Regions from separate parts of the Streptomyces sp. NPDC001401 genome, predicted to be linked through region 3. Evidence: predicted binding sites of a transcription regulator. Region 3 holds the regulator's gene; each other region holds the start of a gene.
What was found. The regulator HspR, encoded in region 3, represses chaperone genes until heat shock. The targets are predictions, from matches to a motif close to TTGAGNNNNNNNNNCTCAA.

Region 1: a site for HspR is predicted at 2,527-2,545, ahead of lon (endopeptidase La). Genes of this name have one in related genera too.
Region 2: a site for HspR is predicted at 5,802-5,820, ahead of dnaK (molecular chaperone DnaK). Genes of this name have one in related genera too.

Annotation. Positions count from the first base shown of each region.
Region 1 is NZ_JBIAWI010000004.1:46,196-56,051, forward strand. Features, by position in the region: gene ACFY10_RS15480 (lysozyme) at 1-16, shown strand, start outside; gene lon (endopeptidase La) at 90-2,504, opposite strand; gene ACFY10_RS15490 (rhomboid-like protein) at 2,771-3,541, opposite strand; gene ACFY10_RS15495 (hypothetical protein) at 3,688-4,122, opposite strand; gene ACFY10_RS15500 (hypothetical protein) at 4,119-4,493, opposite strand; gene ACFY10_RS15505 (ATP-binding protein) at 4,575-7,706, opposite strand; gene ACFY10_RS15510 (spermidine synthase) at 7,950-8,627, shown strand; gene ACFY10_RS15515 (response regulator transcription factor) at 8,759-9,496, shown strand; gene ACFY10_RS15520 (ATP-binding protein) at 9,493-9,856, shown strand, end outside.
Region 2 is NZ_JBIAWI010000003.1:692,159-702,014, reverse strand. Features, by position in the region: gene ACFY10_RS15145 (aminotransferase class I/II-fold pyridoxal phosphate-dependent enzyme) at 1-30, shown strand, start outside; gene ACFY10_RS15140 (MBL fold metallo-hydrolase) at 27-1,091, shown strand; gene ACFY10_RS15135 (DedA family protein) at 1,182-1,802, opposite strand; gene ACFY10_RS15130 (MBL fold metallo-hydrolase) at 1,802-2,575, opposite strand; gene ACFY10_RS15125 (hypothetical protein) at 2,659-3,060, shown strand; gene ACFY10_RS15120 (alkaline phosphatase family protein) at 3,213-5,222, shown strand; gene ACFY10_RS15115 (OsmC family protein) at 5,296-5,724, shown strand; gene dnaK (molecular chaperone DnaK) at 5,867-7,735, shown strand; gene narI (respiratory nitrate reductase subunit gamma) at 7,739-8,461, opposite strand; gene narJ (nitrate reductase molybdenum cofactor assembly chaperone) at 8,458-8,952, opposite strand; partial or broken gene narY (nitrate reductase subunit beta) at 8,952-9,131, opposite strand; partial or broken gene ACFY10_RS15090 (molybdopterin-dependent oxidoreductase) at 9,133-9,856, opposite strand, start outside.
Region 3 is NZ_JBIAWI010000010.1:34,556-44,411, reverse strand. Features, by position in the region: gene ACFY10_RS29850 (carbon-nitrogen hydrolase family protein) at 1-97, shown strand, start outside; gene ACFY10_RS29845 (sugar ABC transporter substrate-binding protein) at 90-1,205, opposite strand; gene ACFY10_RS29840 (PA14 domain-containing protein) at 1,501-3,159, shown strand; gene ACFY10_RS29835 (heat shock protein transcriptional repressor HspR) at 3,246-3,695, opposite strand; gene dnaJ (molecular chaperone DnaJ) at 3,701-4,879, opposite strand; gene grpE (nucleotide exchange factor GrpE) at 4,937-5,596, opposite strand; gene dnaK (molecular chaperone DnaK) at 5,593-7,437, opposite strand; gene ACFY10_RS29815 (MraY family glycosyltransferase) at 7,534-8,568, opposite strand; gene ACFY10_RS29810 ((Fe-S)-binding protein) at 8,800-9,856, shown strand, end outside.

The DNA.
Region 1 (9,856 bases), on a different contig from region 3:
ACTGGCCAACGGCTGATACTTCCCGTATGCACGGCGAAGGCCCAGGCCCCCTCACGGGACCCGGGCCTTCCCCTATCCGATGACGTCCGTCACGCCGCCACCGGAACCTCCGGCTTCGCGTCGCTCGTGGCGGGCGCGAGGGCCAGTTCCAGGACCTGGCGGACGTCCGTGACGGTGTGGACGTCGAGCTTGTCCAGCACCTCCGCGGGGACGTCGTCCAGGTCGGCCTCGTTGCGCTTCGGGATGATCACCGTGGTGACGCCCGCCCGGTGCGCGGCGAGCAGCTTCTGCTTCACCCCGCCGATGGGCAGGACGCGGCCGGTCAGCGAGACCTCGCCCGTCATCGCCACGTCCGTGCGGACCAGGCGGCCGGACAGGAGGGACGCCAGGGCCGTCGTCATCGTGACGCCCGCGCTCGGGCCGTCCTTCGGGACCGCGCCCGCCGGGAAGTGGATGTGCGCTCCACGGTCCTTCAGGTCCGCCACCGGCAGCTCCAGTTCGGCGCCGTGGCTGCGCAGGAAGCTCAGGGCGATCTGCGCCGACTCCTTCATCACGTCGCCCAGCTGGCCCGTGAGGGTCAGGCCTGCCGCTCCCGTCTCCGGGTCGGCCAGGGACGCCTCCACGAAGAGGACGTCTCCGCCGGCTCCCGTGACCGCGAGACCCGTCGCCACACCCGGGACCGCCGTGCGGCGCTCCGCCGGGTCCTGGGCGGACTCGGGCACGTGGTGCGGGCGGCCGATCAGGGCGCGCAGTTCGCCGTCCGTGATGGTGAACGGCAGCTCCCGGTCGCCCAGTTCGTGCTGCGCCGCGACCTTGCGGAGCAGGCGGGCGATGGACCGCTCGAGGGTGCGTACGCCCGCCTCGCGCGTGTACTCGCCGGCGAGCCTGCGCAGCGCGCTCTCGTCGATGGAGACCTCGTCCGACTTCAGCCCCGCCCGCTCCAGCTGGCGCGGGAGCAGGTGGTCGCGGGCGATGACGACCTTCTCGTCCTCGGTGTAGCCGTCGAGGCGGACCAGCTCCATACGGTCGAGCAGGGCCTCCGGGATGGCCTCCAGGACGTTGGCCGTGGCGAGGAACACCACGTCCGACAGGTCGAGTTCGACCTCCAGGTAGTGGTCGCGGAAGGTGTGGTTCTGCGCCGGGTCCAGGACCTCGAGCAGGGCGGCAGCAGGGTCGCCGCGGAAGTCCGAGCCCACCTTGTCGATCTCGTCCAGCAGGACCACCGGGTTCATGGAGCCGGCTTCCTTGATCGCACGGACGATACGGCCGGGCAGCGCGCCGACGTACGTACGCCGGTGGCCGCGGATCTCCGCCTCGTCCCGCACGCCGCCGAGGGCGACGCGGACGAACTTGCGGCCCATGGCGTGCGCGACGGACTCGCCGAGCGAGGTCTTGCCGACGCCGGGCGGGCCGACGAGGGCCAGTACGGCACCGCCGCGCCGGCCGCCCACGACACCGAGGCCCCGCTCGCTGCGGCGCTTGCGCACCGCCAGGTACTCGGTGATGCGCTCCTTCACGTCCTCCAGACCGGCGTGCTCGGCGTCGAGGATCGCCTTGGCGCCCTGGATGTCGTACGCGTCCTCGGTGCGCTCGTTCCAAGGGAGTTCGAGGACGGTGTCCAGCCAGGTGCGGATCCAGGAGCCCTCGGGGGACTGGTCGCTGGACCGCTCCAGCTTGTCGACCTCCTTGAGCGCCGCCTCCCGGACGTTCTCCGGCAGGTCGGCGGCCTCCACACGGGCGCGGTAGTCGTCGGACTCCTCGCCGTCCTGCTCGCCGTTCAGCTCGCGCAGTTCCTTGCGTACGGCTTCCAGCTGGCGGCGGAGCAGGAACTCCCGCTGCTGCTTGTCGACGCCCTCCTGGACGTCCTTGGCGATGGTCTCCGCGACATCCTGCTCGGCGAGGTGGTCGCGCAGGTGCTGGGTGGCGAGCTTGAGGCGGGCGACCGGGTCGGCGGTCTCCAGCAGTTCGATCTTCTGGTCGGTGGTCAGGAAGGGCGAGTAGCCGGAGTTGTCGGCCAGGGCGGAGACATCGTCGATGGCCTGCACCCGGTCGACCACCTGCCAGGCGCCGCGCTTGCGCAGCCAGGCGGTGGCGAGGGCCTTGTACTCCTTGACCAGTTCGGTGACGTGACCGGGCTGCGGCTCGGGCACGCTCTCGTCGATCCTCGTCCCCTCGACCCACAGCGCCGCACCCGGGCCGGTGGTACCGGCACCGATCCGCACCCGGCCGCGGCCGCGGATCAGGGCGCCCGGGTCACCGTCGGCGAGCCGGCCGACCTGCTCCACGGTGCCGAGCACACCCGTGCCCGGGTATGTGCCGTCGATGCGTGGCACCAGCAGAACCCTGGGCTTTCCCGGCTCGGACCGGGCAGCGGCCTGGGCGGCCTCCACCGCGGCGCGTACGTCGGCGTCATTCAGGTCCAGCGGAACCACCATGCCGGGCAGCACGACCTCGTCGTCGAGCGGCAGCACGGGCAGGGTGAGCGATGTGGACGTCGAAGCCATGATCTACCCTCCGGCAGTCAAGTTGAGTTATGCCGACTCAATGCGTGGCGCTCCGCGAATGTTCCCGGGGCCCCGTTCGCTGTCAGCGATCACGGCGGTGAGGTGGGCGTTGCTGGGGGCTTGCAGCCCCCAGACCCCCGCCTTTCGGCCCTGAAGGGCCTCGTCCTCAAACGCCGGACGGGCTGAAGGGAGAACGCCGGAGGGGGGTGAAAAGAATCCGCAACGCCGCTCACAGGAAGCGCCTGCAAGCGGGCGGAGGGGTGTTCCTAGGCCGTCGCCGTGGCCGTTCGGTACCAGCGGCGGATCATCGGCCAGGTCGCGATGCCTATCGCCAGCGAGATCAGATGGCCCCAGTTGGTCATCGGGTCCGTGAACTCGATCAGGTCCTCGACGAGCATGGAGCCGAACAGGACGAGCACCGGCCAGCGCAGCCAGGGCGTCAGCAGCCCGGCCAGGGCGCCGACGCTGGCGGCGACGCCGAAGCTGATGCCGTAGTCGAGACGGTGCAGGGAACTGTCGGGGAGATGTCCGACGAGCACGGCCAGCCCCACGGGGACCTCGGTCGCCAGCGTGGCCAGGACATGCCCGAGCAGGAAGACGACAGCGGTGCGCGCCCCGCCTATCCGCCGCTCCAGTGCCGTCAGGACGAGCAGAAAGCAGACCACGTACGGCGACGCGATCCCGCCGGCGATCCACAGCGCACTGGTGATCAGCACCAGCACGGGCGTCTGCACGAGGTGCGCGACGTCCGTGCTGGAGGCCTGGTGCAGGGTGTCCACCAGGGACGGGGCGGCGTACGTGGTGATCAGTGAGGTGAGGGCGAGGACCACCGCGTAGAGGAAGGTGAACGGCGTGCCGGTGGGGGTCGGCAGGAGGCGCCAGGGGCGAAGGGTGCGGGTCGCGGGGACGGGCACCTGCACGGTCGGTCCGGCGATGGTCGCCGGGCCGCGCTGACGCGGCATTCCGTCCAGGAGTCCGGACACGTCGGGAAGGGGCGCGACCGAGGACTCCTTGTCGGCCGTCGCGATGGGTTCCACGTTGCGGCGCTCCTTCCGTTGCGCCCCACCCTTCGCAACCACAGGGGTCCCTGTCTGTGACCGACGCCACGCGAGAGGCGATTCACAGCAACCTCTCATGCTTTTTCTGCGTCAGAGCGCACCCATAGCCCCCTGAATGGGATTGTTCACGGGCGCAGGAGGTCGACCTCTTTCGCGTGCGCCGCCTGTGTCGCCGGGTCCCAGTCGCCGGTGCAGTAGACGGACGCCTCGCTGATGGCGCCGTCGCGGATGTCGGCGCGCATCAGCTCCCTGCAGTACCAGGTGCCGCCCTGCTCGTCCTCCCACTGCTCCTCGAACTCGAGGACGAGGCCGCTCGGCGTGGCGTCGACGCGGTGGCGCGGCACGGTGCCGAGGAAGGGGTGACTGCGGCGGCGTACGGCGACGAGTTCGTCGCGGCCCAAGGCCTGCAGCCGCCACTGGGGAACCGTCAGGTCGAGGAAGACATCGTCCGTGAACAGCCCGTCCGGGGCGGTGTTGGTCTCCAGGAACCGTACGAAGAGGTCGGCGAGTTCCTCGACGCGGGTGCCGGTGCCGGTGCCGGTGTCTGTGTCGGTGGTCATGACTGCGCTCCCGCGAGGTTGCGGCCGATGACCTCCATCGTGCGGTTCAGCTCCGCGGTGGGGCTGAACTCGACGATCTCGGTGCCGGCGAAGACCAGGGGGAGATGGCCGGGCGCGCCGTAGTAGGCGTCGCCGGCGTGGAAGACCTCGTCGTGGTCGGCGTACCGGAACACGAGCTTGCCGGAGACGACCTGGCCCCAGTGCGGGCACTGGCAGCGGTCGTCGGGCAGGCCCCGGAAGAGCGGGGCCGGGTCCATGTCCTCCTTCATGGTCTCGTACCCGACGGTGTACGGGCCGAGCTCGGCGTAGCGCCCCTCGATGACGGGCTCGTCGACCTTGAGTTCGGCCTCGGCCTTGGCTGTGCGTGGCATGGTGCTCGCCTTCCTTCGTTGCTTCTTGCCTGCTTTTACGAAGGAGGCGTGAGATCGGGCGGCACGGTGTGCGACGGGGCCTCACAGACGCCAGAGCGGGGGCTGTTCCGGCTGGTAGACGCAGAGGGTGCCGGTACGCAGGGCGCTCTCCAGATGGCGGCCGAGTTCGGGGTGGGCGTCGGCGACACGGCGCACGGCGGCATGGATGCGGGCGGTGACGGCGGTACGGGCGCGCTCGGCGGTCGAACCGGTACGGCGCACCCGCCCCCCGATGCCGTACGCGGCCGCGAGCTGCCCGACCAGCGCGTCCCGCTCGACGGCGATCCGCGCGGAGCGCACGGCGTCCCCGGCGTCGTCGGCGTCCTGCGCCTCTTCCTCCAACTCCCGCAGTCTGCGCCGGTAGGCGGCGCGCGCGGCGGCGTCGACGACCTCACCGGTGTCGCCCTGGGTGGCAGCGGATCCCGGCGCGGCCAGCTCGACGGCCGGCACGGGAGTACCCGGCCGGGCGAGCAGTACGGCGATGTCGCGCAGCCCCTTGCTGTCGGGGATCCGGACGGCACGACCGGCGTAACGGAGGTGCCAGAGGGGGCCTTCGCGCTGGAAGAGGGGGGTGTCGGGAAGGGGCTCGGGTGAGGTGTCGAGTCGGGGCTCGGGAGAGGTGTGCGCCGTTTCGCCCCCGATGCGCTCCGTCAGCGCGACCGCGCCCGCCGCCCCGGCGGCCCGCAGTGCCCTCTCGCGGTGCTCTCGGGCGCGGTCCGTGTCGCCCAGGGCCGCCGCCAGCAGCGCCAGATGGCGGTCGACCGGGCCGCGCACCGCCGCGCCGATGCCCTCCACGGCGAACAGGCCGGCGTACGGGGCGAGGAGGTCGTAGAGGACGGGTGCCGACGGGTGGGAGCCCACGGCGGCGACCGTTTCCGCGGCCTGCGCCAGCATCGGCAGCCACTCGCTGTCCCGGGGCGCACCGCCGAGCCGGGGTGCGACGGCCGACAGGCGGCGCGTGGCCTCGTCGAGCCGGCCGAACTGCGCGGCCACGAGCGCGAGCGAGACGCGGGGCCAGAGCATAGGGGAGCGTTCCAGCATGGTCGCTTCCGCCCGCACCCGCTCCAGGCCGGCCGTGTCGCCCGTCTCGGCGTACAGGCACCAGCGCTGGGTGACGGCGAGCATGGCGGCGTTCGCGCTGCCGGCCCTGCGGCCCAGTTCCTCGACCTCGTCGAGCGCGGCGGCGCAGTCGTCGTACCTGCCTTCCATCAGGGCCCGCGCCCCGCGCCACAGGGGCACGTACCAGGCGTACAGCGGACGCCGCAGCGGTCGTACGGCCGTCTCGTACGCCAGCGCCTCCGCATCGGCCCCGGCGAACTCGCCCGTCTCCATCAGCGCGACCAACCGCAGCCGCCGGCCGAGGAGTTCTAGCACCGGGTCACGCAGGTCGCGGCCGGTCGTCACGATCTGCGTGGACCAGTCGAGCCGGTCGCGGCAGTGGTCGGGGCCGGGCCGGGCGTCGCACAGCGCGGCGAGGGCCGGGCCGAGGGTCGCCGGATCGCCGGCCTCGCGGGCGGTGCGGACGGCCTCCTCGGCGAGGGCGATGCGGTGCTTCTCCGGTTCGACCAGCCCGGCGGCGAGCGAGAGCCGTGCGGTGACGGCGGCGCGCAGGGGCGCGTGGTTCGGCTCGGCGGCGAGGGCGGCGCGGGCCTCGGTCAGCAGGTCGAGCTGCTCACGGTCCTCGAGGTCGACCTCAAAACCGACGGGCCCGGTCCCGAGCCCCAGCGCGGCCCGCGCCAGCAGATCGGCCCGCCCGGCCTCCCGCGCCAGCCCGGCGGCCCTGAGCAGCGCCGCCCGCGCGGCACCCGGCTCCCCGGCCCCGAGCCGCGCGGAACCGAGCCCGAGCAGCACCTCTACGAGCTCTGCGAGTTCCGCGGGGTCTACGGGCTCGTCGTGTCCGGGCGCCTGGAGGCCCCACGCCTCCACCGCCCGCTCGTACCACCGAGCCGCATCCTCGAACGCGAACAGCCCTTCCGCCCGCACCGCCGCCTCGTGGGCGTACCTCGCGGCCTCCCCCGCCTGCTCCGGGCCGGACAACAGCAGGTGGTGGGCCACTTCCGCCGGGCCCGTGTCGCGGCCGCGGCGGGCGTAACCGGCCAGGACCTCCGCGGCGGTGTGATGGAGGGCGGCGCGATCGGCGGGGGTGAGAGTGTCGTACACGGCGTCCCGGAGCAGGTCGTGCCGGAAGGCACCGCGGTCGGCCCCGGCCTCGGCCAGCAGCCCGGCCCCGGCGGCCTCGCCCAGCAGCGTGCGCACCTCGCCCAGCGGCACCTCGGCGGCCTCGGCGAGCACGTCGAGCCGGAAGCGGGTGCCGAGGACGGCGGCCACGTCCAGAACGCGCGCGGCCCGCGGGGTCAGGACCGCCAACCGGTCCCGTACGGCGGCCCGGACGGCGACCGAGGAGTTCCCGGGCGGCGCCGCGCCCCAACTCCCGGCCCGCAGCAGCTCGGTGACGAAGAACGCGTCCCCGCCCGTACGCCGTACCAGCGAACGCACCGCATCCGCCTCCGGAGCGGCCCCCGTCACCGCCTCGACCAACGCCGCAACGTCCCGCTCCCCCAGCGGCCCGAGCCCCAACGAACGCCCCCGCCGCAGCAGTTGAGCCCGCGCCCACCCACCGTCCCCCCAGGCCGCATCCTCGTCCCGAGCCGTCACCAGCAGCAGGACCGGGCAGGTGCGGGCCGCGTCCGCGGTCTCCAGCAGCAGCCGCAGCGACGAGGCGTCGGCGGCGTGCACATCGTCCAGTACCAGGAGCAGGGAGCGGCGGCGGGCAGCCGTGGCCAGGAGTTCGCAGACATCGCCGGTGAGTCGCAGCCGTGCCGTCTCCGGGTCGGCTCCGTGCAGGGCGCCGGTGGCCGCGCCGGACACCAGCGCCCGTAGCGGCGGTGACGCGGCCACCAGCCGGCCGCAGGCCACGTCGTCCGCGACCAGCTCCCGCAGCAGCCGTGACCAGGGGCGGAAGGCGCGCCCCGCGGTCTGAGGCGGGCACCAGGTCCACAGGGTGCGGAAGCCGTCGGCGTGCGCGGCGGCCTCCTCGGCGGTACGGGTCTTGCCCGCGCCGGCGGGTCCGGTGAGGGTGACGAGCCCGCCCCTGCCGGACGCGGCACGTTCCAGGGCCGCCCGGAGCTCGCCCAGCACGTCCTCACGTCCCACGAACGGGTAATTCGCGGCCATGGCAGCCACCACGCACTTCCAACAGACCTCACGGCACTCGCACTGCTCCGAGCGTAAGCAGGCCAGCCAATATCCGCTGCGGATCGGCAGCGCCCCTATAGGGGCGCGGGGCTGTATCGATATGCGGCTCCGCCGCGTGGGCGCGACAAGCCACGACGGCCCCGCAGACGCTCGACAACCAATCGCCCCGCGGCGCAGCCGCAAACCGGCACAACCAGCGGAGCGTTCATGCAGGATGGAGCCATGACCGCCTCCTACGACACCCCTGTGGTCCTGGACCGTCGCGAGGGCCCTTACGGCGAGGTCGTGCTGCGCCGGCACGGCGAGCTACTGCAGATCATCGCCAACGGCTGCTTTCTGATGGACACCTCGGACGGCCGCTCGGAGCGGCTCCTCGTGGACGCCGCGCTCGCCGCCCTGGGCCCCCGCACGGAGCCGAACGTGCTGATCGGCGGCCTGGGTGTGGGCTTCTCACTCGCACATGCGGCGGCCGACCCGCGCTGGGGCGTGATCACGGTCGTGGAGCGCGAGCGCGCCATCATCGACTGGCACCTCGACGGCCCTCTCGGGGCCCTTTCGGAACGGGCCGTCGCCGATCCGCGCACAACGATCGTGGAAACGGATCTGATCACTTACGTCCGTGAGACATCCGCCACTTATGACGCCCTCTGCCTGGACGTCGACAACGGCCCCGACTGGACCGTCACCGAGGGCAACGACGATCTCTACTCACCCGCCGGACTGACAAGCTGCGCAAGGGTGTTGAAGCCGGGCGGGGTGCTGGTCGTGTGGTCCGCCAAGCCCTCTCCGGATTTCGAAGAAACCTTGCGGAATGCCGGGTTCCAACAGGTGCGTACCGAAGAGATCCCGGTTGCCCGGGGCGTTCCCGACGTCGTGCACATCGCCGTCCGACCTGGATAGCCGAGGGACGGTGACTCCCCGTACTCTGCTTCTCTGGCGCAGATCATTCAAGCGTCAATCGCAAGCATGCGCAGGCATGTGAGAGTAAGCGGATCACCCCACGGATTCCGAAAGCAACTCAGGGGCGGGCGATGGAGCAGACCCACACATCCCACAACGGCACGACGGCGAGCCCGGGCGCGCAGCGCAGGGTCCTGGTGGTCGAGGACGACCCGACCATCGTCGACGCCATCGCGGCCCGCCTGCGTGCCGAGGGTTTCCTCGTGCAGACCGCGGGTGACGGCCCGGCCGCCGTCGACACCGCCGAGGCCTGGCAGCCCGACCTGCTGATCCTCGACATCATGCTGCCCGGCTTCGACGGCCTGGAGGTCTGCCGCCGCGTGCAGGCCCAGCGCCCGGTGCCGGTGCTGATGCTGACCGCGCGCGACGACGAGACCGACATGCTGGTCGGGCTCGGTGTCGGCGCCGACGACTACATGACCAAGCCCTTCTCCATGCGGGAGCTGGCCGCACGCGTGCATGTGCTGCTGCGCCGGGTGGAGCGGGCCGCGCTGGCCGCCGCGACGCCCAGAAGCGGCATCCTGCGGCTCGGCGAGCTGGAGATCGACCACGCCCAGCGCCGGGTGCGCGTGCACTCCGAGGACGTGCATCTCACGCCCACCGAGTTCGACCTGCTGGTCTGCCTCGCGAACACCCCGCGCGCGGTGCTCTCCCGTGAGCAGCTGCTGGCCGAGGTGTGGGACTGGGCGGACGCGTCGGGCACCCGGACCGTCGACAGCCACATCAAGGCGCTGCGCCGGAAGATCGGCGCCGAGCGGATCCGCACGGTGCACGGCGTGGGCTACGCGCTGGAGACCCCGACGCCATGAGCGGCGGTCCGGCCGACCGGAGAAGCCCCGGGGAGCCCTGGGGCGGTGTGAGCCCGTTCTCGATCAAGACCAAGCTGGGCGCCCTGGTCGTCATCGCGGTCCTCATCACCACCGGGCTGATGATGATCGCGATGCGCACGGCGACGGAGCTGCGCTTCATCACGGTGTTCTCGATGATCGCCACACTGCTCATTACGCAGTTCGTGGCCCATTCGCTCACCGCGCCACTGGACGACATGAACGCGGTGGCCAAGGCCATCTCGCACGGCGACTACACCCGCAGGGTGCGCGAGAACCGCCGTGACGAGCTGGGCGACCTGGCACAGACGATCAACCGCATGGCCGACGACCTGGAGGCGC
Region 2 (9,856 bases), on a different contig from region 3:
GACGCTCAGCGATGGGAGCCTCCTCGATGACGCAGCAGTCCGAGTCGACCACCACCACGAGCACGAGTACGACCACCCGGGATGCCGACGAGACGGCGTCCAGGCCAGGGTTCGCGCCGGCCCTTCCGCCGCTGGCCGAACCCCGCCCGCCGGGCGAACGCCGGGTGTGGCCGCGCACCTTCCACGACCGCCTGACCGCCCCGCTGCCCGGCCTGAAGGCCATGGCCCGCTTCGCCCGCGAGGGTTCCATCCGCCCCGGACGCGAGGGCCTCGCCGACATCCCCCGGCTGCCCTTCGAACCCGCCCCGCTGCCCCGCGTCGACGCCCGCACCGTCGCCGTCTCCTGGGCGGGACACGCCAGTTGGGTCGTCCGGATCGGCGGCCTGACCGTCCTCACCGACCCGGTCTGGTCCCGCCGCATCCTCGGCACCCCCGCCCGCATCACCCCGGTCGGAGTCCCCTGGGAATCCCTGCCGCCCATCGACGCGGTCGTCATCAGCCACAACCACTACGACCACCTGGACGCCCCCACCCTGCGGCGACTCCCGCGCGACACCCCGGTGTTCGCCCCGGCGGGCCTCGCCCGCTGGTTCCGCCGCCGCCGCTTCACCGCCGTGACCGAACTGGACTGGTGGGAGGCGGCCGAACTGAACGGCGTCCGCTTCGACTTCGTCCCCGCCCACCACTGGTCCAAGCGCACCCTCACCGACGCCTGCCGCACCCTGTGGGGCGGCTGGGTCCTCACGGCCCCCGACGGCCAACGCATCTACTTCGCCGGCGACACAGGCTACGGGCACTGGTTCTCACGGATCGGCGAACGCTACCCCGGCATCGACCTCGCCCTGCTCCCGATCGGCGCCTACGACCCCCGCTGGTGGCTCAGCGACGTCCACTGCGACCCGGAGGAGGCGGTAAGGGCCGCGCAGGACTTGGGCGCGCGCAGGATGGCCCCGATGCACTGGGCCACGTTCGTACTGTCGGCAGAGCCGGTCCTGGAACCACTCACCCGCGTGCGGACGGCTTGGGAGAAGGCAGGCCTGCCCCGCGAGAACTTGTGGGACCTCCCCATCGGAGCCTCCCGGGTCCTGTAGCGCCCTATAGGGGCGCGGGGCTGTATCGATTTGCGGCTCCGCCGCGTGGGCGCGATCAACCCCCACGAACCCGCGCCCCGCAACGCACCGTCACCCTGCAGATCGAACCCGCCGCCACACACTCGGCGCCACACTGATGACCAGCGTCAGCGCCACCGCAGCGACCACGCCTTCCCAAGGCTCCGGGAACAGCGAACCACCCAGAATCCCAATCACTTGATACGTCGCAGCCCAAGCCAGGCACGCCGGCAAGTTGCCCCGAGCAAACCGCCGCAACGGCCACCGAGCCACAAGACAGGCCAACATCACCGGAATACGCCCGGCCGGCACCAGCCGGGACAGCACCAGCACCGCCACCCCGTGCTCGGCAAGTCGCGACTGCGCCTGCGCAAGCCGCGCTTCCGGCGCCCGCGCCCGAATCGCCTCCAGCCACCGCGACCCGTTCTTCGACCTCATCCCGCGCCGCCCGAGCCAGTACAGCGCCGCATCCCCCAGGAACGCGGCCAGCGACGCCGTCACGAACACCAGCGCCAACGCGAACGGCGCCGTCTGATGAAAGGCCACCACCGCCGCCGAACTCACCAGCGCCCCCGTCGGAATCACCGGCACCAGCGCCCCGAACAGCACCAGCAGGAACAGCGACGGATAGCCGATCGCCTGCTGGGTGGACTCCGGAGGCACGGTCGTCGTCGTGACGGCGGCCAGGAGCATCACCGCGCGACCTCCAGGCGCACACTCTCCCCGTGCCCGAGCCGGTGCACCGCGACATCCGGCGCGTGCTCGGCCGCGAGGCGCACGAACTCGTCGCCGGGCGCGTGGAATTCATGGGGGCGCACGGCGTCCATCCCGATCGGCCAGTACGTGCCGTAGTGCACCGGCACCGCACTGCGCGGCGCCAGCCGGGCCAGTGCCTGGGCCGCCCGCCCTGCGTCCAGATGTCCTGCGCCGAGGTACGGACCCCAGCCGCCCACCGGCAACAACGCCACGTCGACTGGCCCGACCTCCTGCGCCATCGCGTCGAACAGCCCGGTGTCCCCGGCGAAGTACGTCCGTGCCTCGCCCTCGATGACGTAGCCGAGAGCGGGGGAGCGGTGCGGTCCGAGCGGCAGCCGCCGCCCGTCGTGCCGTGCGGAAACGGCCCGTACGACCACGTCACCGACCGTCACCCGGTCACCGGGCGCCACCTCGCTCACCGTGAGATGGGTGAGCCGGCGCAACCCCGGCACGGCGCGGGATGCGCCCCGGGGCACCAGCAGGCGTGTGCCCTCGGCGAGCCGCTCCAGCGACGGAACGTGCAGGTGGTCGGCGTGCAGATGTGACACCAGCGCCGCGTCCGCGCGCCAGGCGCCGGGCGGCGGCAGCGCCCCGCGACGGCGGCGGAGATGGGCGAGGCGGCGGGCGAACAGAGGGTCGGTGAGCAGCCGTACGCCCGAGTCCGCGACCGTGCACGTCGCGTGACCCCACCAGGTGATCTCCACCGGCACCTCTTTGCCTCCTTCGCGCGACTCCCCGAAGCCTACGGGCAGGAGTATGGTCGGCGCCGAAACCCAGAGGTGAGGGGGACGCCATGGGACCGGTGCGGGTCACGGCGATCGCGAGTCTGACGCCGCTCGAGGAGCTGGACGCCGATCCCTTCCTGGTGGACTCCCGCAGCCAGCACGCGATGTGCGCCCGCTGGGCCGCCGAGCGGGGCTACAAAGTCAGCAGGGAGCTCCTGGTGCGGGGACTGCGGGCCGACCACTGTGTGCTGTGGGACGGCGTCCGGCCGGGGATCGATCTGTTCGTGGCGCCCAGCCGCCGGGTGCTGGAGAGCGCGCTGTCGTCCGTCGAGGAGTTCACCGCGGAGTGCACGCGGCGCGGGGTGCGGGTGGAGACGGTGGGGTTCGAGGAGCCCTGCTACGACGCCCAGATGAAGGCACGGGTGCATCGGCGTCTGTCGATGCCGACGGCCGGATACGACGGGCGCTGAGGCCCGCTCCCGGTGACGGACCGGATTGTCCGACCCGTGTGACAGTCTGAAGTACAGGCCCGCATCGACGACGGGCCAGGACGTGAGGTGGGCTGGGCGTGCGTGGCGGGCGTTGGCGGCGGGTCGCCAGTCAGGTGGGGCGGAGCGTCGCGGTGTGGGCGGTCTCCACGGTCACCATGCTCGTGCTGGCCGGGATCCTGCCCGACTTCCAGCTGCAGTCCGCGAACGGCGACAGCGCCACGCGCATCGCCGTCACGGCCGCGTTCGGCGCCGGTGCCTTCGGTCTGCTGTCGGCGCTGGTGTGGCCGCTGCTGGTCCGGCTGCTGCTGCTCGTGCCCGCGCTCGTCCTGGGGCTGCTGGTGTTCTTCCTCAACGGATCGCTGCTGCTCGTCGCCCTGCGCATCAACCCGTCCGGGGACAGCGAGGCCGCCCCCGAGACCGCCGTCATCGTCGCCGCCGTGATGTCCGCCGTGGCCTCCGCGACCGGCGCCGCCCTGGCCGTGCGCGACGACGACGCGTACCGGCGCCGCCTCTACCGCCTCGCCGACCGCCGCCGCAGAAGCCGGCCGCCGGGCCCGTCCAGCCCGGGCACGGTCTTCCTGCAACTCGACGGCGTCGGCCACGACGTACTCCTGGCCGCGGTCGGCAAGGGCGTGATGCCCACCGTCGCCAGATGGCTGGAGAGCACCCACCGGCTCACCCCCTGGCGCACCGACTGGTCCAGCCAGACCGGCGCCAGCCAGCTCGGCATCCTGCACGGCAGCAACCACGACATTCCGGCGTTCCGCTGGTACGAGAAGGACAGCCGCGAGGTGATGGTCTGCAACCGGCCGACGAGCGCCGCCGAACTCCAGCGCCGAGCCGTCGAGCACACCGGCGACGGCGGCCTCCTCACCGCCGACGGCGCGAGCCGCGGCAACCTCTTCAGCGGCGGCGCCGACGAGCAGGCCCTGGTGCTGTCGATCGCCACCCGCCGCCGCGGCCGGGAGAACCGGTCCCGGGCGGGCTACTTCGCGTACTTCTCCGACCCGGCCAACGCCGTGCGCACCGCCATGTCCTTCGTCGCCGAAGTCGGCCGCGAGAGCGGCCAGTCCATCCGGGCCCGCATCAGAAGGCAGCGCCCGCGCGTCGCACGCGGTGGCCTCTACCCCTTCGTCCGCGCCTTCGCGACCGTCGTCGAGCGGGACGTCGTGGTCGCCGCGGTGATGGGCGACATGCTCGCCGGACGCACCGCCGTCTATGCCGACCTGGTGGCGTACGACGAAGTGGCGCACCACTCCGGGCCGACGAGCCGCGACGCGGAGAAGGTCCTCGATCGCCTCGACCGCGCCCTGGCGTTGATCGCGAACGTCGCCGAGCACGCCCCGCGGCCGTACCGGATCGTCGTCCTGTCCGACCACGGCCAGAGCCCCGGCGAGACCTTCCGCGCCCGCTACGGGCTCGGCCTCGGTGATCTGGTGCGGGCCGGCTGCGGCCTCCCCGTACCCCGCAGGGCGCAGCGCACGCACAGCGGCGCCGAGGCCCGCGCGGCCGTGCGCGCGGCGCTGCGCCGGCCCGTCGAGGAGGGCGGCGAACAGCACCGCCCCTCCCGCCGCCGCTCGGAGCCGCTCGTGCTGGCCTCCGGCAACCTCGGCCTGGTCTCCTTCCCGGACGTGCCGCACCGGATGAGCAAGGAGGAGATCGACGCCCGCCATCCCGCGCTGCTGACAACCCTCGCCAACCACCCCGGCGTCGGCTTCCTGCTGGTCCGCAGCGAGGAGCACGGCGGGGTCGTGCTGGGCGCGTACGGCGCCGAGATACCGCTCGACCAACTCGACGACAAGCCGGGCCCGTTGGAGGCGTTCGGCCCCGGCGCCGCCGACGCCGTGCGCCGCACCCACTCCTTCCCGCACACCGCCGACATCATGGTCAACTCCTTCCACGACCCGGCCGACGGCGAAGTCCTCGCCTTCGAGGAGCAGATCGGCTCGCACGGCGGGCTCGGCGGCGCACAGGGAAGACCTTTCCTGCTCTCCCCGGTCGCCTTCTCCGAGCCGGTCGAGGACGGGCGCGAAATCGTCGGCGCCGAGCACATCCACCACATACTGCGCCGCTGGCTGTGGGAGACGGACGGTCCTCAGGTGCCCGTCACCGACGAGGGCGAGCAGGAGCGGGCCGCCTGAAATCCGGCTGCGGTGAGCCGGAATGTGATCGGATGGGATCCCAAGCAACACCCGGAATTCGGAAGGATTCACCGTGGCAACCACGCGCTCCGCACACACCGTCTGGGAAGGCAGCCTGATCGAGGGCAGCGGTGTCGTCAACTTCGACTCCTCCGGTGCCATCGAGGCGCAGCCGGTCACGTGGGCCTCGCGTTCTCAGGACGCGAACGGCAAGACCAGCCCCGAGGAGCTGATCGCCGCCGCGCACTCCAGCTGCTTCTCCATGGCGCTGTCGCACGCCTTGAACGGCGCCGGCACCCCGCCCACCAAGCTCATCACCTCGGCCGACGTCAGCTTCCAGCCGGGTGAGGGCATCACCGGAATCCACCTCACCGTCGAGGGCACGGTTCCCGGCATCGACAACGACGCGTTCGTCGCCGCCGCCGAGGACGCCAAGAAGAACTGCCCGGTCAGCCAGGCCCTCACCGGCACGACGATCACGCTGTCGGCCAAGCTGTCCTGAAGCCCACGGCTGCACGCCTCTCGGTGCCGCGCCCCCGCACTCGGGTGCGCGGCATCCGCGTTTCCGGGTACACGGCATTGACAACAGCGCACTCAAGTTTTGTGCTGGAGTCTGAGAAGTGCCCTGGCGGAAGGGGACCGAGATGGCACGTGCGGTCGGGATCGATCTAGGGACCACGAACTCGGTGGTGGCCGTGCTGGAGGGCGGCGAGCCCACGGTCGTCGCGAATGCGGAGGGGGCCAGGACCACACCGTCGGTCGTGGCCTTCGCCAAGAACGGGGAGGTGCTGGTCGGGGAGGTGGCCAAGCGGCAGGCCGTGACCAACGTGGAGCGGACGGCCCGCTCGGTGAAGCGGCACATGGGGGACGCCGCCTGGCGCTTCCCGGATCAGGGCTCCGTCGACGGGACCCGCTACCGGGCGCAGGAGCTGTCCGCGCGGGTGCTCCAGAAGCTGAAGCGGGACGCCGAGTCCTACCTCGGCGAGGACGTCACGGACGCGGTGATCACCGTACCGGCGTACTTCGACGACTCACAGCGGCAGGCGACCAAGGAGGCCGGGGAGATCGCGGGCCTGAAGGTCCTGCGGATCATCAACGAGCCGACGGCGGCCGCCCTGGCCTACGGCCTCGACCGCGGCGAGGAGCAGACCGTGCTGGTCTTCGACCTCGGCGGCGGCACTTTCGACGTGTCGCTCCTCGAGATCGGCGACGGCGTCATCGAGGTGAAGGCGACCAACGGCGACACCCACCTCGGCGGCGACGACTGGGACCAGCGGGTCGTCGAGTTCCTGGTCAAGAAGTTCCAGGGGCAGTACGGCATCGACCTCGGCAAGGACAAGATGGCGCTGCAGCGGCTGCGCGAGGGCGCCGAGAAGGCCAAGATCGAGCTGTCGAGCTCGTCCGAGACGACGATCAACCTGCCCTACATCACCGCCTCCGCCGAGGGGCCGCTGCACCTCGACGAGAAGATGACCCGCGCCCAGTTCCAGGAGCTCACCGCCGACCTCCTCGACCGCTGCAAGACCCCCTTCCACCAGGCGGTCAAGGATGCGAACGTCAAGCTTGCCGCGGTCGACCACGTCATTCTCGTCGGCGGCTCGACGCGGATGCCCGCGGTCACCGACCTGGTCAAGGAGCTCACCGGCAAGGACCCGCACAAGGGCGTCAACCCCGACGAGGTCGTGGCCGTCGGCGCGACCCTGCAGGCGGGCGTCATCCGAGGCGATGTCAAGGACGTGCTCCTCCTCGACGTCACCCCGCTGTCCCTCGGCATCGAGACCAAGGGCGGCATCATGACGAAGCTGATCGAGCGCAACACGACCATCCCGACCCGGCGTTCGGAGATCTTCACGACGGCCACGGACAACCAGCCCTCGGTGGGCATCCAGGTCTACCAGGGCGAGCGTGAGATCGCCGCGTACAACAAGAAGCTGGGAGTCTTCGACCTGACGGGTCTGCCGCCCGCCCCGCGCGGGGTCCCGCAGATCGAGGTCGCCTTCGACATCGACGCGAACGGCATCATGCACGTCTCGGCCAAGGACCTCGCCACCGGCCGCGAGCAGAAGATGACGGTGACCGGCGGTTCCGCGCTCCCCAAGGACGACATCGACCGCATGATGCGGGAGGCCGAGCAGCACGCGGAGGAGGACCGCAAGCGCCGCGAGGCCGCCGAGACCCGCAACCAGGCCGAACAACTCGTCTACCAGACCGAGAAGTTCATACGGGACAACGAGGACCGGATCCCCGCCGACACCAAGTCGGAGGTGGAAGCGGCGGCGACGGAACTCAAGGGCCTGCTGGAACGGAACGCGGAGACCAACGAGCTGCGCACCGGCGTCGAGAAACTCGCCACCGTCAGCCAGAAGATGGGCCAGGCGATGTACGCCCAGGCCGACCAGGGCCCCTCCGGCAGCGGCACCGAACAGCACACCTCACCGCAGGACGAGGAGGGCGTGGTCGACGCGGAGATCGTCGACGAGGAACGCGACGACACGAAGGGCGGCGCAGCGTAGACGTCAGACTCCCGTCTTCTCCCAGCCCCGCCGTTCCGGCCGCGGCCCCAGCTGCCCGGGGTCGCGGCTGCGGTACACCACGTACGGGCGCAACAGGTACTGCACCGGCGCGCTGAACATATGGACCAGGCGGGTGTACGGCACCAGGGCGATCAGCGCCATGCCGATCGTCGCGTGGACCCGGTACAGCACCGGCACGCCCTCCATCAGGTCCGTCTTCGGCTGCAGTGTGAACAGGCTGCGGGCCCAAGGGGCAATGGTTTCACGGTAGTTGTAGCCGTCGCCGGAGGCGTGGGTCAGCTTGGCGGCCATGCCCATGGCGATGGCGGCGAGCAGCACGGCGTACATGAGCTTGTCGTTGACGGTCGTCGCCCGGAAGACCGGGGCGTGCGTGCGGCGGCGGTGGACGAGGAGCAGGATCCCGGCGAGGGCGAGCACGCCGGCCGCGGTGCCGCCGTAGAGCGAGAAGAGGTGGTACGTGTGCTCGCCGACGCCGATCGAGTCGGTCCACGACTTCGGGACGAACAGGCCCACCAGGTGGCCCGCGAGCACGAAGAGGATGCCGTAGTGGAAGGCCGGGGAGGCGATGTTCAGCAGCTTCGACTCGTACATCTGCGAGGAACGCGTGGTCCAGCCGTACTTGTCGTAGCGGTAGCGCCAGATCAGGCCGGCGACGAGCAGGGTGAGGGCGACGTACGGCAGGACGCCCCACAGCAGCATGGTCATGAGCGCACCTCCGTGTGCGGGATCGGCAGGGTGGCGCACACGGCGTCCAGGACGGATGCGTACGGCGTGCCGAAGTCGGTGAGCCGGGCCCTGAGCTGTCCCAGGGCCTCGCGGTGTTCCGTCAGGAGGTCCGTGTCGCCGGTGCGGGCCGCGAACTCCAGTACCGCGGGCAGGAAGTCGGGCAGTTCCTCGCCGGTGAACTCCAGGCCGGCGGCGCGGTAGACGTCCTTGAAGCGGACCAGCGACATGCCGCGCCGCCGGGTGTCGCCGTCCTGCCACCAGCTCAGATAGAGGCTGTGCCGGTTCTTGAAGTCGAAGACCTGCACGTAGTGGGCGGCCAGCTCCTGGGGTGGAGTGACGGCCGCATGGTCCGTGAACTCCCGCAGCTGCGGGGCTGCTTCACGCAGCAGCGGCAGCCGGGCGCGGAAGTCGTCGTCGGGATAGGTCAGGCAGAGCGCTGCCGCCTGGTACAGCACGGCGTCCGAGGGCATCAGGTCTCCTTCGCATCGTCCGTGGTCTGGCGTCTGCGCAGTGCGTGGAAGTTCTCCACCGACACCAGCGGCAGCTGCCTGCGCCCCGAGTCCCGGCCGAACGGCCCGTCGCCGCCCATGCCCGGCCCGCCGTCGTAGTCGAGGCTGCACTCGGCAGGCAGCGCCGACTCCTCCGGCCGCGTAGTCCGCGAAGAAGGAGGTCTCGCGGTCGACGAAGAACTCCTTCAGGATCACATGCCCCATCGCCAGCGCGACGGCTCCGTCCGTGCCGGGGTGCGGGTGCAGCCACTCGTCGGCGAACTTGGCGTTGTCCGCATAGTCGGGCGCCACGACCACGACCTTCTGGCCGCGGTAGCGGGCCTCCGCCATCCAGTGGGCGTCGGGCGTGCGCGTGACCGGCACGTTCGAGCCCCACATCATCAGATACGCCGCGTCCCACCAGTCGCCCGACTCCGGTACGTCGGTCTGGTCGCCGAACACCTGCGGGGAGGCGACGGGAAGGTCGACATGCGCGGCGGCGACGAGCTCGACCGCCTCGTCCCAACTCGCCCGCACCAGACGGCCCTTGCCGCGGGCCTGCTGGTAACGGCGGGCGGCGCTCGGGGTCGCTCTGGATGTGCGCCCAGGCGAGCACGGGGTCCCCGAGCCGGGCGCGAGCCTCCCGGTACAGCTCCAGCAGCACGCCCCTGATGTACGGGTAGCGCACGCGGGTCGGCGAGTAGGTGTACCAGGAGAAGGCGGCGCTGCGCGGGCAGCCGCGGGGTTCGTACTCGGGACGGTCGGGGCCCACCGACGGGTAGTCCGTCTGCTGGGTCTCCCAGGTGATGATGCCGTCCTTGACGTACAGCTTCCAGCGGCAGGAGCCCGTGCAGTTCACACCATGGGTGGAGTTCACGACCTTGTC
Region 3 (9,856 bases):
CGGCCCGGCTCCGGACTTCACGGCCGTGGACCTCGACCTGCGGGAGGTGAGCCGGGCCAGAGAGACGATCCCCGTACTGGCGAACCGAGTTACTTGAGGCCGATGGCCGCGCACTCCGACGAGTACTTCGAGGTGCAGATCTGCGAGATCTTGTAGATGCCGTCCGCGACGACCGTCGACTTGATGTTCTTCCTCGTCAGGGCGGTCACGGTGACGAGCTGCGCCGGGATGCCCTTGTTCGTGGGGCTGTCGACCGTGTCCTGGGTGAGGGCGTCGAACTCGATCTCCTTGCCCTGGACCTTGGCCACCGCCATCTGCGCGGCCGCCGCGGCCTCCTGCGGGTACGACTTGTAGACGCTCATGTACTGCTCGCCCGCGACGATCCGCTGCACGCCCGCAAGCTCCGCGTCCTGGCCGGTGAGCGGCGGCAGCTTCGTCACGCCGGCGTCCTCCAGGGCCTTGACGATGCCGGCGGCCATGCCGTCGTTGGCGGCGTAGACGCCGGCGATGTTGTTCTTGCCGATCGCGTCGATCGCGGCCTTCATGTTGGCCTCGGCGTTCTTCGGGTCCCAGTCCTTGGTGTCGTACGACTTGGCGACCGTCACCTTTCCGTTGAGCTCGGACAGGGCGCCCGCCTTGAACTGCTTGGCGTTCGGGTCGGTGGGCGAGCCGTTCATCATGACGATCTTGTCGGAGGTGTCGACGTTGCTGCCCAGCGCCTCGAGCAGGGTGCGGCCCTGGACCTCGCCGACGAGCTCGTTGTCGAAGGAGATGTACGCGTCGATCGGGCCCTCGGCCAGCCGGTCGTAGGCGATGACCGGGATACCGGCGTCCTTCGCCTTCTTCACCTCACTGGCGATGGCGTGCGAGTCCACGGCGTCCAGCAGGATGATGTCGACCTTCTCGTCGATCATCTTCTGCATCTGGCTCGCCTGCTTGGCCGCGTTCTGGTCGGCGTTGAGGTAGTCGACCTTGCCCTGCTGCTTGGTGAGCGAGGCGACCTGCTTCTTGATGATGGGGTAGTCGAAGTCCTCGTACCGGGTGTTGGCCGTCTCCGGCAGCAGCAGGCCGATGGTGACGTCGTTGCCCTTCGTGGGGCTCGCCGAGCTGCTGTCCCCCGACACGTTCAGCACGCCGCAGGCGGAGAGCGACAGAGTCATCGTGGACGCTGCCACGGCGATGGCGGTACGACGCGTGGGACGCATGGGGGAGCTCACTTATGGTGCCTTCCGGACGCGGGCGCAACATGCGACCCAGATGACTGAAAAGCCAACGCGGAGCGGCCCCCAGGCGTCAAGCGGAACTACTTAACGAGTGCGCAACGCAACACTCCGCTGAGCATGTAAAGACATGGCGGAAAAGCCTCCAAAGGTCCTTTACGGACTCTCCATGCAACCGCAGGCAATCGAAGGGCAAAGATCCGTACAACCAACCCGATTCCTCGCGAGTCGTGATCACGGCAGTTTCCATCAGCCGTTCCCATCCCGACCAGAGGACCGAATGAACCCAGCCAGACCCACGACCGCCGCGGCCACGACCGCCGTCGTGCTCGCCACCGCGGCCGGTCTGCTCTCCGCGACGGCCGCCCCGGCCTCCGCCGCGACCACCTGCACCTCGCCCGTCTTCAAGCGCCAGTTCTTCGCGAACACGTCGTTCTCCGGCACCCCGACGAAGACCGACTGCGACTCCGCAATCGACCAGAACTGGGGTACCTCCGCCCCCGCCTCCGGCCTCCCGAAGGACAACTTCGGCGTCCGCTGGACGGTGACGAGGGACTTCGGCTCGGGCGGCCCCTTCGCCCTGCCGGTCGCCACCCAGGACGGCATCCGCGTCTACCTGGACGGCGTGCGCAAGGTCGACCTCTGGAAGAACGTGTCCACGACGGTCAGGAAGACCGTCAACATCACGATCCCCTCCGGCAAGCACACCCTCCGCGTCGACTACGTCAACTGGACGGGCACGGCGAACGTCTCCTTCGCCTACAAACCCCGCACCTCCGCCGACATCGACAAGGTCAAACCCCTTGTCCCGACCGGGACTTCGGTCTCGTACGACTCCGCGACCGGCAAGGCCGGGCTGACCTGGTCGAAGAACAAGGAGATGGACCTCGCGGGCTACCGCGTCTACCGGCGGCTCAAGGGCACGTCGTTCGGCGCTACGCCGCTCGCCACGACCACCTCGACGTCGTACACCGACACGACCCTGCCGGTGACCGGCGACACGTACTACTACGAGGTGCGTGCCTACGACAGGGCCGGCAACGTCTCGTCCGGCACCGCCGACCAGGCCGTCACCACCGTCGACCGCACCGCCCCGCAGCAGGTCACCGGCCTCACCGCACAGGGCACCACGGCGGGCAACACGCTCACCTGGCAGCCCTCCTCGTCGGCGGATGTCCACCACTACGAGGTGTGGGGCGCCCCGGAGGGGCAGCAGGATCCGGACGGGCCCGAGATCGTGCTCGGCGCGTCCTTCACGGACGTCACCGCCGAGACGGGCACGGCCTACGTCTACCGGGTGCACGCGGTCGACGGCGCCGGCAACGTCTCCCCGGTCTCCGACCCGGTGACGGCCACCCGCCCCGAGCCCAGCGGCACGCCCGCCCCGACCGGCCTCACCGGCACCCTCTACGACGACCGGACCGAGATCCGCTGGGATCTGCCCGAGGACGCCCCCCAGTACCGCGTCTACCGCCGCACCGACGGCGGCTGGACCGCCATCGGCAACCTGCACGGCAACGGCTGGGACGACCGCATCGCTCCGGCGGGCAAGGCGTCCTACTACGTCGTCGCCGTGGATGCCGGCACGGGTGCCGAGTCCGCGCCCTCCGCGGAGATCACCGTCGACCGGCTCACCCCGGCCACCGCCACCGGACCGGCCGCACCGCAGCTGACCCTGGTCTCGGCGGGGATTCCCGCCCGGCAGGCCATCCAGGTCACGGCCGCGCCCGGCGCGGGCGACGAGGGACGGGTCCTGAAGGGCTACTCCTGGGACATCGGCGGCGCCTGCGGCGACAGCGGCACCCGGCTGTCCACCACCGGCTCCATCTCCTGGATCCCGCCCTACAACGGACCGTGCACGGTCACCGTGTACGCCGTCGACGCCTACGGGCGCCAGAGCGAGCAGAGCTCGTCCCTGGAGTTCTTCGTCGGCCGCTGACCTCGTCCGCCGACCTGGTCCGCCGACATACGACAGGGGCCCGGAGGTTCAACCTCCGGGCCCCTTCGACTGCTTGATGCGACGGGTCAGTCGGACTGCTGCCGCTTCGGCCGCCACACCACCAGCGCGCTGGTCTGCTGCACCTCCTGGTACGGCACCAGATCGCGGCGGTACGACGCATGCACCGCCGCCTCGCGCTGCTGCATCGCCGCTGCCGCGCCCTCGACCGCCGACTGGAGTTCGGCGACGCGCTGCTGGAGCGCGGCGACCTGGTTCTCCAGTTCGATGATCCGCTTGATGCCGGCCAGGTTGATGCCCTCGTCCTGCGACAACTGCTGGACGGTGCGCAGCAGTTCGATGTCGCGGGCCGAGTAGCGGCGGCCGCGGCCGGGGGTGCGGTCGGGGGAGACCAGGCCGAGGCGGTCGTACTGACGGAGGGTCTGCGGGTGCAGGCCGGAGAGCTGGGCCGCCACCGAGATGACGTAGACCGGGGTTTCCTCGGTCAGTTCGTACGGGTTGCGTCGACGGCCGTCCATCTCTCTCATGCTCCCTTCGCGGCCTGGAACAGCTCCGCCCGCGGGTCCTCGCCCGCGGTTGCCTCGCGATACGCCTCGAGTGCGTCACGAGCCTTCCCCGTCAGGTCCGCCGGGACACTCACCTCGACGGTGACCAGGAGGTCGCCGCGGGTGCCGTCCTTGCGGACCGCGCCCTTGCCGCGGGCGCGCATGGTCCGGCCGTTGGGCGTGCCCGGGGGCAGCTTCAGGGTGACGGGAGGGCCGCCCAGGGTGGGGACCCTGACCTCGCCGCCGAGAGCCGCCTCCGTGAACGTCACCGGCACGGTGACGGTGAGGTTGTCGCCCTTGCGGCCGAACACGGGGTGCGCGTCGACATGCACCGTGACGTACAGGTCGCCCGCGGGGCCGCCCCGCTCGCCCGGTGCGCCCTTGCCGCGCAGCCGGATGCGCTGGCTGTCGGAGACCCCGGCCGGGATACGGACCTGCATCGTCCGGGAGGACTTCGCACGCCCCGAGCCCTTGCAGACCTCGCAGGGGTTCTCCGCGATCAGGCCGCGGCCCTTGCAGTCCGGGCATGGGTCGGTGAGCGAGAAGCCGCCGCCGGAACCCCGCGCGACCTGGCCAGTGCCGACGCAGGTCGGGCACACCCGCGGGTTGCCGTTCGCGTCGCCGGTGCCCGAGCAGGCCTTGCAGGGTGCCTGCGAGGACATGCGCAGCGGGACCGTCGCCCCCTCGATCGCCTCGGTGAAGCTGAGGCTGACCTCGGTGTCGATGTCCTGGCCGCGCCTGGGCTGGACCCGCGTGGTGCCGGAGCTGCCCCGGTTGAACAGGCCCCCGAAGACGTCACCGATTCCGCCGCCGAAGCCGCCGGAACCCCCGCCGCCCTGGGTGCCGCCTCCGAAGAGGTCACCCAGGTCGAAGTTGAAGGAGCCGCCCGCGCCGCCCGGACCCGGGCGGTAGCCGCCGTTGCCGAAGAGGGTGCGGGCCTCGTCGTACTCCTTGCGCTTCTTGGGGTCGCCGAGTATGTCGTTCGCCTCGGAGATCTCCTTGAAGCGCTCCTCGGCCTTGGCGTTGCCCTTGTTGGCGTCCGGGTGGAACTCGCGGGCGAGCTTCCGGTAGGCCTTCTTGATCTCGGCCTCGGTGGCGTCCTTGGGGACGCCGAGGACCTTGTAGTAGTCCTTCTCGATGAAGTCCTTGGTGCTCATCCCCGACGTCCCTCCTCTCTCATCGATACAGCGGTCGGTACTGCGATCGGTTCAAGCTCAGCCCTCGTCCGGGCCACCGCTCTCCTTGTCGTCGGCCGCCTCGGTCGCTTCTTCGGCCTTGACGGTCTGGGCGCCGGGCTGCGGTTCGGCGACGGCCACCCGCGCGGGGCGGATGGTGCGCTCGCCGATGCGATACCCGGGCTGCAGAATCGCCACGCACGTCGTCTCGGTGACGTCGGGCGCGTACGAGTGCATCAGGGCCTCGTGGATCGTCGGGTCGAAGGGCTCGCCCTCCTTGCCGAACGCCTGCAGTCCCATCTTCGCCGCGACGGTCTCCAGCGACTCCGCGACGGACTTGAATCCGCCGACGAGTTCGCCGTGGTCCCGCGCGCGGCCGATGTCGTCGATCACGGGCAGGAGCTCGGTCAGGAGGTTCGCGATGGCGATCTCCTTGACCGTGATCCGGTCCCGCTCGACCCGGCGGCGGTAGTTCTGGAACTCGGCCTGGAGCCGCTGGAGGTCCGTGGTGCGCTCTTCGAGCGCCTTGCGCACCTGGTCCAGCTGCGCCGTCAGACCGGCGATCTGTACTGCTGCGTCCCCGGCCGGGGCCGCCCCCTCCCCCGAGGAGGGGGAGGCGGCCTTCGGCTCGGCGTCTTCGGGGGTGGCGCCGGAGGGGACGTCGGGCTTCTCGTCGAAGCCCGGAGTCTCCTCCGTCACGCGGCACCGTCCTTGCGCTCGTCGTCCACGATCTCGGCGTCCACGACGTCGTCGTCGGCCTTCGGAGCCTCGGCGCCCGCACCGCCGCCCGCGGCGGCCTGCGAGGCCTGGGCGTCGGCGTACATGGCCTGGCCCAGCTTCTGCGAGACGGCCGCGACCTTCTCGGTGGCGGTGCGGATCTCGGCGGTGTCCTCGCCCTTGAGCGCGGCCTTCAGCTCCTCGACGGACGCCTCGACCTCGGTCTTGATCTCGCCCGGGACCTTGTCCTCGTTGTCCTTGAGGAACTTCTCCGTCTGGTAGACGAGCTGCTCGCCCTGGTTGCGGGACTCGGCGGCCTCGCGGCGGGCGTGGTCCTCCTCCGCGTACTTCTCGGCCTCCTGGCGCATCCGGTCGACCTCGTCCTTCGGCAGCGAGGAGCCGCCGGTGACGGTCATCTTCTGCTCCTTGCCCGTGCCCAGGTCCTTCGCGGTCACGTGCATGATGCCGTTGGCGTCGATGTCGAAGGCGACCTCGATCTGCGGGACACCGCGCGGGGCCGGCGGCAGACCGGTCAGCTCGAACATCCCGAGCTTCTTGTTGTATGCCGCGATCTCGCGCTCGCCCTGGTAGACCTGGATCTGCACGGACGGCTGGTTGTCCTCGGCGGTGGTGAAGATCTCGGACCGCTTGGTCGGGATCGTCGTGTTCCGCTCGATGAGCTTCGTCATGATGCCGCCCTTGGTCTCGATGCCGAGGGACAGCGGGGTCACGTCGAGGAGCAGGACGTCCTTGACCTCACCCTTGAGAACACCGGCCTGCAGGGCGGCGCCGATGGCGACGACCTCGTCCGGGTTGACGCCCTTGTTGGCGTCCTTGCCGCCGGTCAGCTCGCGGACGAGCTCGGCGACGGCGGGCATACGGGTGGAACCGCCGACGAGGACGACGTGGTCGATCTCGTTGATGGAGATGCCGGCGTCCTTGATGACGTTGTGGAACGGCGTCTTGCAGCGCTCCAGCAGGTCGGCCGTCAGCTGCTGGAACTGAGCCCGGGTGAGCTTCTCGTCCAGGTGCAGCGGGCCCTCGGCGGACGCGGTGATGTAGGGCAGGTTGATCGAGGTCTCGGTGGACGAGGACAGCTCGATCTTGGCCTTCTCGGCAGCCTCACGCAGACGCTGCAGGGCCATCTTGTCCTTGCCGAGGTCCACGCCGTGACCGCTGGCGAACTGCTTGACCAGGTAGTCGACGACGCGCTGGTCCCAGTCGTCACCACCGAGGTGGTTGTCACCGTTGGTGGCCTTCACCTCGACGACGCCGTCACCGATCTCCAGGAGGGACACGTCGAAGGTGCCGCCACCGAGGTCGAAGACGAGGATCGTCTGGTCGTCCTTGTCGAGGCCGTAGGCGAGCGCGGCCGCGGTGGGCTCGTTGACGATGCGAAGGACGTTCAGACCGGCGATCTCGCCGGCCTCCTTCGTCGCCTGGCGCTCGGAGTCGTTGAAGTAGGCCGGGACGGTGATGACCGCGTCCGTGACCTTCTCGCCCAGGTAGGACTCGGCGTCGCGCTTCAGCTTCTGCAGGATGAAGGCGCTCATCTGCTGCGGGTTGAACTGCTTCCCGTCGAGCTCGATCTTCCAGTCCGTGCCCATGTGGCGCTTCACGGAGCGGATGGTCCGGTCAACGTTCGTGACCGCCTGGCGCTTGGCGACCTCGCCGACCAGCACCTCACCGTTCTTCGCGAAGGCGACGACGGACGGCGTGGTCCTGGCACCCTCGGCGTTGGTGATGACGGTGGGCTCGCCGCCCTCCAGAACGCTGACGACGGAGTTAGTCGTGCCCAGGTCGATGCCGACCGCACGTGCCATGGTTGATTCCTCCAGCAATGACTTGAGTGGAACGGACTCAAGTGTGCACGACGCCCGCCAATGGGTCAACAGACCTGAGTCGCACAGACTCAACTCTTATCCGTTCCTTACACGCAACTGGCCGCTGACCTGCGTCGATTGCGTGGACACCGGCCGCCGGAGTCCGTACACAGGCACCCGAAGGAGCATGAGTACGACGACGAGTGCCACCCCTCCCACCCACAACACCCCGGACCGGGCGGTCCATCCGATGTGCATGAGGACCCCGACGAGCACCCCGGCGAACGCCCCGATGCCGGGCAGCACGGTCGCCCCCTGCGGGGTGAGCCCCAACCGCCGCAGCCGGTGGGCGACATGGTCGGGCCCGCCGCGCAGCAAGGGCCGGCCGGCCAGCCGCCGCGACAGGACCACGAGCAGTACGTCGGCGCTGGCCAGGGCGGTGAGCGAGAACAGCACTCCCGCACTGGGCGCGAGCCCGTAGCCCGCCCGGGTGAACACGGCCGACGCGGCGAGCACGAAGCCCGTGAACAGCGCCCCGCACGCGCCGAGCCCCACGCGCGCGGGCGGCCAGTTGTGCATGAGGAACCCGGTCAGTGCGGCGGCCAGCACGCTCAGCAGCACCGCGAGCCCGTCCATCACCTCGGCCGCCGCACAGGCGCCCACCCCGAAGGCGGTGAGGACGCCGACGGTCCCCGCGAGCGCGTCCGCATGGTCGAGCGCCTTGAACCCGACGGTGACGAAGACGATCCATCCGACGGCGAGCAGCCCGACCGGCACCCCGGTCTCCTCGTACGGCACGACACTGGCCGCCGCGACGGCCGTACCGGCGACAAGGACCCGCGCCTTGACCCGCCCCACGTCCGCGACGAGCCCGAGCGCCGCGACGGCACCGCCCGCGACGAGCAGCCTCCCCACTCCGGCACCGAGGGGCGCGACGCCGGTCCGGTCCATGGCCACCGCCACGGCACAGGTGGCGAGCACCACGGCGGCACCCCCGAGCAGCGGCACCGGCCGCTGCCGCTGCCGTCTCCGCTCGACGATCCCGAGGCGCAGCGCGGGCACCCGCAGCAGTGCGGTGAGCACGGCGGCGAGCAGCAGGGCGGTGGTGGCGGCGGCGATCCCGTATAGCACGGGTCTAAGTTAGGCGCAAATGTACCAATTTGGCATGAATAACACGATCGGATCACCCCAAGCCGTCGTCGGCCTTTGCCGTCGGCCTTCGCCGTCGACCCTTAAGGCAACCCTCAGCGATCCAGATCACTGCACTCCTGGCTACAGTGCGAAGAAAGATGAGGGTAGTCTCAGACGGACTGCATAAGTTACCGCTTAGTAATCTCCCTCGCAGGCCCGAGGAGCCCCCAAATGCAACTCGCCGCGATCATCGTGTCGCTGGTGCTGACCGTGGTCGGCGTTGCGCTGCTCGCACGCGCCATCGGTCAGTTCGTCCGGTACTTCAAGCTGGGCCAGCCCGTGCCCGCCGGCAGCCGGACCGACAACCCCTATTCGCGCAGCGTGACGCTGGCACGGGAGTTCCTCGGCCACACGCGGATGAACCGCTGGGGCATCGTCGGCTTCGCCCACTGGTTCGTGGCCATCGGCTTCCTGACGCTGCCGCCGACCCTGGCGCAGGCCTTCGGCCAGATCTTCCAGGCCGACTGGACGCTGCCGATCGTCGGCAACTGGCTGCCGCTGGAGATGTACACCGAGTTCATCGGCGTGATGACGGTGCTCGGCATCGTCGTACTCATCGCGATCCGCCTGTCGAACCTGCCCTCGCGCCCCGGCCGCAAGTCCCGCTTCGCGGGCTCGAAGTCGGGTCAGGCGTACTTCGTCGAGTACGTCATCCTGACCATCGGCCTCGCGATCTACGTGCTGCGCGGCCTGGAGGGCGCGATCCACCACGTCGAGGGCTACGAGGCGTCGTACTTCGCCTCGTACCCGCTGGTCCTGGCCTTCAAGGGCCTGGGCGTGACCGCGCTGCAGAACCTGATCTACCTGGTCGCGATGATCAAGATCAGCACCTCGTTCATCTGGATGATCGTGGTCTCGCTGAACACCAACATGGGTGTGGCCTGGCACCGCTTCCTGGCCTTCCCGAACATCTGGTTCAAGCGCAACGCCGACGGCGGTACGGCCCTGGGCGCCCTGCAGCCGATGACGTCGGGCGGCAAGCCGATCGACTTCACCGACCCGGGCGACGACGACGTCTTCGGCGTCTCCCAGGTCGAGCAGTTCTCCTGGAAGGGCCTGCTGGACTTCTCCACCTGCACCGAGTGCGGCCGCTGCCAGTCGCAGTGCCCGGCCTGGAACACGGGCAAGCCCCTCTCTCCCAAGCTCCTGATCATGTCCCTGAGGGACCACGCCCACGCCAAGGCCCCGTACCTGCTGGCCGGTGGCGGCAAGACCATGGAGGGCGAGG